Regions from separate parts of the Sphingomonas sp. J315 genome, predicted to be linked through region 2. Evidence: predicted binding sites of a transcription regulator. Region 2 holds the regulator's gene; the other holds the start of a gene.
The links. The regulator LexA, encoded in region 2, represses DNA repair genes until DNA is damaged. The targets are predictions, from matches to a motif close to GTTCCNCNCTTGTTCT.
Positions count from the first base shown of each region.

Region 1: the regulator LexA is predicted to act here: its motif matches at 1,848-1,863, upstream of recA (recombinase RecA).

Region 1 is NZ_CP088296.1:3,667,832-3,672,041, forward strand. It holds gene LRS08_RS18530 (response regulator) at 1-237, shown strand, start outside; gene LRS08_RS18535 (phosphoribosyltransferase) at 242-760, opposite strand; gene LRS08_RS18540 (adenosine deaminase) at 760-1,770, opposite strand; gene recA (recombinase RecA) at 1,943-3,013, shown strand; gene LRS08_RS18550 (GNAT family N-acetyltransferase) at 3,323-3,787, shown strand; gene LRS08_RS18555 (glutathione S-transferase family protein) at 3,869-4,210, shown strand, end outside.
Region 2 is NZ_CP088296.1:2,717,007-2,721,216, reverse strand. It holds partial or broken gene LRS08_RS13855 (molybdopterin molybdotransferase MoeA) at 33-1,216, shown strand; gene lexA (transcriptional repressor LexA) at 1,288-1,956, shown strand; gene LRS08_RS13845 (GFA family protein) at 2,058-2,468, shown strand; gene LRS08_RS13840 (hypothetical protein) at 2,642-2,863, shown strand; gene LRS08_RS20105 (hypothetical protein) at 2,878-3,465, opposite strand; gene LRS08_RS13835 (ComEC/Rec2 family competence protein) at 3,405-4,210, opposite strand, start outside.

The sequences.
Region 1 (4,210 bases), 950 kb from region 2:
GCGGCTGCGCTGGAGATCGTCGCGGCAGGCGGCGTCGATGCCGCGATCCTCGACGTCAATCTGGCGGGGGGTGAGCAGAGCTGGCCGATCGCCGATGCGCTCGCAGCGCAGGGCGTGCCCTTCATCCTCGCCACCGGCGGCAGCGGCGACATGGTGGCCGAGGCATATCGCGACCGTCCGGTACTCGCCAAGCCGTTCACCATGGACGCGGTCGAACAGGCGCTCGCCGCGCTCTGATCCTTCAGGCGATGCGGTCGGGTAGTTCGGCGGCGTCGGCTTCGATTGCGGAGTCCGGGGCGACGGCTTCCCAGGGGAAGATGAACCAGTCCTTCGTCACCGACCTGTCGATGGTCCGCGCCGCGTATTCAACGCGCTGATGAGACGTGACATTGTCGAGCAGTGTCGCGAAACGCACGTTCGTCGCATTCGCCCCCGCCGTTGCCAGCCCTTCGCGCAGCCGCCCGATCGTCGCACCGCTGTCGTTGATGTCGTCGATGAACAACAGCCGGGCGCCGTCGCGCGTCCGTTCCGCGAGCCGGGCAAGGGCGGGGGCGGCGAGATCCTCGTTTCGCGCGCTGTAATCGACCGACAGCATCGGGCCGATGATCGCGTGGCTGAGATAGACCGCCGGAATCAGCCCGCCGCGCCCAATGCCGATCAGATAATCGGGCTGCCAGTCCGGATCGGCGCGTACCGCATCGGCCAGTGCCAGCACATCGGCGACAAACTGTTCATGCGGGATCGGGGTGAAGACTGGCATCAGTTCGCCGCCACATAGGCGTCGAGCCGGGCGACGTGCGCCGCCTTCTCCGCCTCGTCGAGGAACGATCCGGTGAAGCTGTTGCGTGCCAGCTGGACGATCTGGTCGCGCTTCAGCCCGCGTGCGGCGGCGACCGCGCGGTAATTGTCGGCGACATAGCCCCCGAAATAGGCCGGATCGTCCGAATTGACCGTCGCGCGCAGCCCTTCCTCCAGCATCCGGTCGAGCGGGTGGTTCGTCATATCGTCGACCACGCAAAGCTTGAGGTTTGACAGCGGGCAGACAGTGAGTGTCATCCCTGTGTCGGCAAGGCGGCGCACCAGCGCCGGGTCCTCCAGGCTGCGATTGCCATGGTCGAGCCGGTCGACGTTGAGCAGGTCGAGCGCCTGCCAGACATAGTCGGGCGGTCCTTCCTCCCCGGCATGTGCGACCCGCTTCAGCCCCATGGCACCTGCCGCCGCGAATACGCGCGCGAATTTTTCGGGCGGGTGGCCGAGTTCGGACGAATCGAGCCCGACCCCCTCAATCCGGTCGAGCCACGGCTCGGCTGTCCTGAGTGTCGCGACTGCCGCCTCCTCGTCGAGATGGCGCAGGAAGCAGAGGATCAGCTTTGAGGTGAGGCCGTGCCGTCCCTCAGCATCGCGCATGGCGCTCAGTAGCCCGTCGGCGACCACCTGAAACGGAATGCCGCGATCGGTATGTGTCTGGGGATCGAAGAAAATTTCGGCATGGACCACGCCATCCGCCGCCGCGCGTCCGAAATAGGCGTCCGCGAGGTCGTAGAAATCCTGCTCGACACGCAGCACGTCCGCGCCGGCATAATAGATGTCGAGGAAGTCCTGGAGGTTGGAAAAGCTGTACGCGGCACGCACCGCCTCCACACTGTCGAACGGGATGGCGACGCGATTGCGCTTCGCCAGCGCGAACATCAGCTCGGGTTCAAGGCTTCCCTCGATATGCAGATGCAGTTCGGCCTTGGGCAGGCCGGCGATGAAGTCAGGAGCGATCATCGGTGGAGGATCGCGCGATTGGAAGGGTAGGGCAAGGTGTTTGGATGCTGCGACGAAAATGAGAACAAAAAAAGATCGTTCCGCACTTGTTCCATCGGAACATATGTTGTACGACGCGCTTCAGGCAATGGTTGAACGCAGGCCGCAAAGCCTTTAGCGACGGAGACTTCTCATGGCAGCTTCCCTCAAGGTGATCGACGGAAAGATGGGCATTTCTCCCGACAAGCAGAAGGCGCTCGACGCGGCGCTGGCACAGATCGACCGCGCGTTCGGCAAGGGCAGCGCGATGCGGCTCGGCTCCAAGGAGACGATGCAGGTCGAAGCGATTTCGACCGGCTCGCTCGGGCTCGACATCGCTTTGGGCGTCGGCGGCCTGCCGCGTGGTCGCGTGATCGAGGTCTATGGTCCGGAAAGCTCCGGCAAGACGACGCTTGCCCTGCATGTGATCGCCGAGGCGCAGAAGAATGGCGGCGTCGCCGCGTTCGTCGACGCGGAGCACGCGCTCGACCCGGTCTATGCCAAGAAGCTGGGTGTCAATATCGACGAACTGATCGTATCGCAGCCCGACACCGGCGAGCAGGCGCTCGAGATCGTCGACACCCTGGTGCGTTCGAACGCGATCGACGTACTCGTGGTCGATTCGGTTGCGGCGCTTGTTCCCCGTGCGGAAATCGAAGGCGAAATGGGCGACAGCCACGTCGGCCTTCAGGCGCGCCTGATGTCGCAGTCGCTGCGCAAGCTGACCGGTTCGATCAGTCGCTCGCGCTGCATGGTAATTTTCATCAACCAGCTGCGGATGAAGATCGGCGTGATGTACGGCAATCCGGAGACCACGACCGGCGGCAATGCGCTCAAATTCTACGCTTCGGTTCGCCTCGACATCCGTCGCACCGGCGCGATCAAGGATCGCGACGATGTGATCGGCAACTCCACCCGGGTGAAGGTGGTGAAGAACAAGGTCGCCCCGCCGTTCAAGCAGGTCGAGTTCGACATCATGTATGGCGAGGGGATTTCGAAGATCGGCGAGATTCTCGACCTCGGCGTCAAGGCGGGGCTGGTCGAAAAGGCCGGCGCGTGGTTCAGCTATGACAGCATCCGGATCGGCCAGGGGCGTGAGAATGCCAAGACCTTCCTCAAGGAAAATCCGGACGTTTGCGACAGGCTCGAGCGGGCGATCCGGACCCGTACCGAGCAGGTAGCCGAAGAGATGATGGCCGGCCCGGATGCCGAGGACGACCTCTGATTCCACAGTAAGCGCGGCTAAACAGTCGTTAACCAGTTTCGGGCAGCAATGCCTGTTGCGGGCCGTACCGGATCGACAGGTCGGTGGCGGTCAAGGGACCAGTCTCCCATTGGAAGGCCCGGCGTGGCGTGCGCCGGGCCTTTCCTGTGTCGGGCCCAGTGCTTCATCCCGGATTATGCGCCGCGTGCTCCAGCTCGTGCCGCAGTCGCGCCACATGTGGCTTGGCTCGTTCGGCCGGCTGCGTTCGCAAAGCCGCGCATTCTCACCTTGCGGTTGCAGGCGTGCTGATGTGCGTGGCACACTGGCCGCATGGCCGAGCTCAGCTTTCAGGTACAGGTGCGTCGCGCGGTCGAACGTGATTACCCGGTCTGGGCGGAGATGCTTGCAGCGCTGCATCCGGGGCAATCGCCCGAGGCTTTTCTCGCCGAGATCGGCGAACTGCTCGCGTTACCCGAGCCTTATGTCGCGTTCCTCGCGTTCGACGATGCGGGTCAGGCGTTGGGAATGATCGATGCACGTTTGCGCAATTATGCCGAAGGTGCACCGCGATTCCATGCGGCCTATGTCGAGGATCTCTGGGTCAGCCCGGATGCGCGAGGACGCGGGGTCGCGAGCGCGCTGCTCGCGGCGGTCGAGGACTGGGCGCGGGAGCAAGGGGCTGACTGGCTGGGATCGGATACCTCTCCGGACAATGATGCCAGCCGGGCATGGCACAAGGCTGCGGGTTTTGCCGAGGTCGAGCAGCTCGTCGTGTTCGGCAAGCCGCTCGGCTGACGGTCGGCCGCAGGCCCGATTGCCGCTGGTCATTCTGTCTCAGCCGAGACAGATTCGCGTAAACCAAGGGGGCACCCGTCGATGATTACCGTCCACCATCTCGAAAATTCGCGCTCGCAGCGGGTGCTCTGGCTGCTTGAGGAGCTTGGACTTCCCTATGAAATCCGCCGCTACCGGCGGAACCCGAAGACCATGCTGGCCCCGCCGGAGCTTCGTGCGGTGCATCCACTGGGCAAGTCGCCGGTAATTGTCGACGGTGATCCCGACGACGCCCCGCGCATCGTGGCGGAGACCGGCGCGATCATCGAGTATCTGGTCGAGAAGGCCGACGGTCAGCTCGGCCCGCCTGCGCATCGCGACTCGGCGCTTCGTTACCGGCACTTCATGCATTATGCCGAGGGTTCGCTGATGCCGCCGCTGCTG
Region 2 (4,210 bases):
CCCGGTCACGCCTCCCGGCTAATCGGGGAGCGATGTCGGGGATGATTTCCGTAACCGAGGCGCAACAGCGCATGTTCGCACTCGCCCAGCCGGTCGCGGCCGAACGCGTGCCGTTGCGCGACGCCGCCGGGCGCTGGGCGGCCGAGCCGGTCACCGCGTTGCGCACGCAGCCCGAACTGCCGCTGTCGGCGATGGATGGCTATGCGATCCGCTTCGCCGACCTGCCCGGCCCGTGGCGGGTGATCGGCGAGAGTGCGGCGGGTCGACCCTTTGCGGGGACCGTCGCGCCGGGTGAGTCGGTCCGCATCTTCACCGGCGCGGCGGTGCCGCAGGGCGCGGACACGATCATGATACAGGAGGAAGCGCGGCGCGAGGGCGATGCGCTGGCGCTGGACGGTGAAGGGCCGCCGCGCGTCGGCGCACATGTCCGCGTCGCCGGGCTCGATTTCGCGACCGGCGACAGGCTGGTCGAAGCGGGTGCACGTCTGACCCCGGCGCGCATCGCGCTCGCCGCCATCGCGGGCCACGCCAACCTGCCCGTCCGTCGCCGCATCCGCGTCGCCATCGCCGCGACGGGGGACGAGCTGCGCGCGCCGGGCCAGCCGCTCGCGACCGGCCAGCTGCCCGAAAGCAACGGCGCAATGCTCGCCGCGATGCTGGCAACGCTCCCGATCGAGCTGATCGACCTCGGCATCCTGCCCGACAGTATCGACGCCCTGACCCACGCCTTCGCCGCGGTCGACGCCGATCTGCTGGTCACCACCGGCGGCGCGTCGGTCGGCGACCATGATTTGGTCCACCCTGCGCTCCAGGCCGCGGGCGCGGCGATCGACTTCTGGAAGGTCGCGATGCGCCCCGGCAAGCCGGTGATGGCCGGTCGGATGCGCGACGCTGCCGTGCTCGGCCTGCCCGGCAACCCCGTATCGGCGCATGTCACCGCCCTGTTGTTCGTGCTGCCCATGGTCGCCCATCTTTCGGGCGCAGCCGATCCGCTGCCCCGCCGCCGCAGCGCGATCCTCGGCGGCCCACTCCCCCGAACGGCCCGCGTGAGGACTATATCCGCGCCGTCCATCGCGACGGCCGCGTTCATCCCGCCGACCGCCAGGACAGCTCGATGCTGCGCATTTTGGCCACGTCCGACTGCCTGATCGTGCGTGCCCCACATGTTCCGGCAGCGGCAGCGGGCGACTCGGTGGAAATCCTCGACATCGGCTGAGTCGCACCCGCTTGACGCCGCGTGGAACAAGGCGTAAACGTTCCACGTCTGTTCTTGATAGGGGACGTCCAATGCTTACGAAGAAGCAGCATGAGCTGATCTGCTTCATCGCCGACCGTCTGGCCGAGACCGGGGTTTCGCCCTCGTTCGAGGAGATGAAGGACGCGCTCGACCTCAAGTCCAAATCGGGCGTGCACCGCCTGATCTCGGCATTGGAGGAGCGCGGCTTCCTGCGCCGCCTGCCCAATCGCGCCCGCGCGCTCGAAGTGGTCAAGATGCCCGAGCGCGGCGAGACGAAGAAGGTCGCGCCGAAGTCGACGGTCGTCGCGATGCCGCGCCCCGCGCCGCAGCCGGCGAACGACGTGATCGAAATCCCGCTGCACGGCCGCATCGCGGCGGGCGTGCCGATCGAGGCGCTGGAAGGGTCCACGATGCTCCCCGTCCCCGCCGCCCTGCTCGGGTCGGGCGATCATTATGCGCTGGAGGTCGCAGGGGACTCGATGGTCGAGGCCGGGATTTTCGACGGCGACTATGCGCTGATTCGGCGTCAGGAAACCGCGCGCGATGGCGAGATCGTGGTCGCACTGATCGACGAGATGGAAGCAACGCTGAAATATTTCCGGAACGAGGGCAGCATGGTCCGCCTCGACCCGGCCAACCGCAGCTACGACCCCCAGCGCTACCGCCCCGATCAGGTGCGCGTGCAGGGCAAGTTGGCCGGACTGCTGCGGCGCTATTGAATGTCTTGACCCATCCCCATCAGGGGAGGGGTTGGGGTGGGGAGTCAGGCAAGAGCGAATACGCCGAGCCACGCGACGTCCAACACCAAAGGAGAGCCAGCGTGACCCTGACCGGTGGATGCCATTGCGGCGCGGTACGTTACGAGATCGACGGCGATCCGCTGCACGGCGGTCAGGCGCTGTGCCACTGCACCGATTGCCGCCGCTGCGCCGGTGCGCCGATGGTCGGCTGGGCGATGTATCCCGAGGACGCGCTGACGGTCACGCAGGGCAACCCGCGCGAATATGCCTCATCCGAAACCGGCCGTCGCTGGTTCTGTCCGACCTGCGGCACCGGGCTATTCTACCGCAATGCCACCAACCTTCCCGGCCTCGTCGACGTTCAGGCATCGACCCTCGACGACCCCGAAGCCGTCCCCGCCGCCGCGCATATCCAGACCGCCGACCGCATCGGCTGGATGAAGGATGCGCATGGCTTGCCGGAATTCGAGCGGTTTCCCGGCGGGGCGTAGGACAGCGACATGGCACGCGCGCCCGCAGATTGGGTTGTGTCGCGGGTCTGCTCGTCACCTTCCTGGCTGGCGCTGTCACCTATGGGTTCATGACCGGGTATCTGCCAGTCCGCCCCTTCGATTCAGATCGTTGGAAGCAGGTAGAGCGAATCGATGATCAGGCGCGCATACACATGATCGAGCATCTGATGTGGAGCGGGAAGCTCGACGGTCTGAACCGCAGCGAACTGGTCGCGCTGTTGGGCGCTCCGTCTAACGCGGGCTACTTCCGCGACCGCGACTATGTTTATTGGCTCGGTAACGAACGGTCGCTGCTTTCCCTCGACTCCGAATGGCTCGTGGTCGATGTCGATGCTGCAGGCCGCGTCTCGCGCTATGAAGTTGTGCGCGATTGAGTTGAGCGTCTCCCTCAATCCTTCGGCGGCATCACCGTCTCCGCCTCTAACCAAGGATGCCGCGCCCCCGCGCGCCGCACCGTCACCACCTGCGGCGTCCGGTCGAACGTGATCGCCACCCCGCCGGTCTCCGACAGCTTCGCGCGGTCCAATTTCAGCCATTTCGGCACGCACCCGCGCGGCAGCCAGCGGTCGGCGACGATGATGTCGACCGACGCACAGAACGCGACCATCTCGCGCCACGGAATCCTATAACCGCTGCGTGTCGCGGCAATCCGCCACTCTCGCCCGCCGCGCATCACCGTGACCATGCACAGGTCCGCACTGCACCGCGCGTCGCGCTGTTCGGCCAGCGCGGGCAGTTCGGCATCCACGCCGCCATTCTCGGCCAGCGTGTCGCGGACATAATCCCCCGCGCGGTCGCGCAGCAGTGCCAGTTCGCCGCCCGGCATCCGTAGTGCCAGATGCCGCCCGTCGCCTGTGATCAGCAGGTCCGGCATTGGCGTCGCCAGCGCCCACAGCGCTCCCAGCGCGACCGCAATCAGACCCGCCAGTCGCGCCCATGCCCGCCACAGCGCGATCCACAATCCACCTGCGACCATCTGAGCATAGGCTCCCCCGGCATCGCGGGCAGCATCGCCAGCGCGCCGGGCGCATTGGCCGCTGTATGAGCGATCCACAGCAGCAGGCGCAGCCCCTGTTCCGCCACCCACCAGAAAGGCGCGCCCAGCCCCACGGCGTCGAAGACCAGCCCAGCCGCCTCGAACGGCATCACCACGAACGTCGTGAGCGGGATCGCAGCAATATTCGCCAACGCACCGTAAAGCCCCGATTTGTGGAAGTGGTAGAGCGCAATAGGGGTCAGCGCGATCTCGACCACAAGGCCGGTCAGCAACAGCGAGCCGATGCCGCGCGCAAGTCGCCGCCCCCACCCTTCCTCGCGCCGCTCGAACCAGCCGCGGACGCGCTGGCTTTCGTACAGTGCGACGATCGCGGTGACCGCGGCGAAGCTCATCTGGAAACTCGGTCCCATCAGCGCTTCGGGCCAGAGCAGCAGCACGACCAGCGCGCCGAACGCGACGAGGCGCAGCGTGATCGCCTGTCGTCCAAGCATCATCGCCGCCAGCACCATGAGCGCGGCGATGCACGAGCGCACCGTCGGCACCTCTGCCCCGGTCAGCAGCGTATAGCCCACCGCCGTCACCCCCGCAGCGCCCGCCGCGATCACCGGCAATGGCCAGCGCAGCGCCAGCCACGGGCTGAGCGCGAGCAGCCGCAGCACCAGCAGCATCGTCGCCCCGACCACCGCCGTCACATGCAGCCCGCTGACCGACAACAGATGCGCCA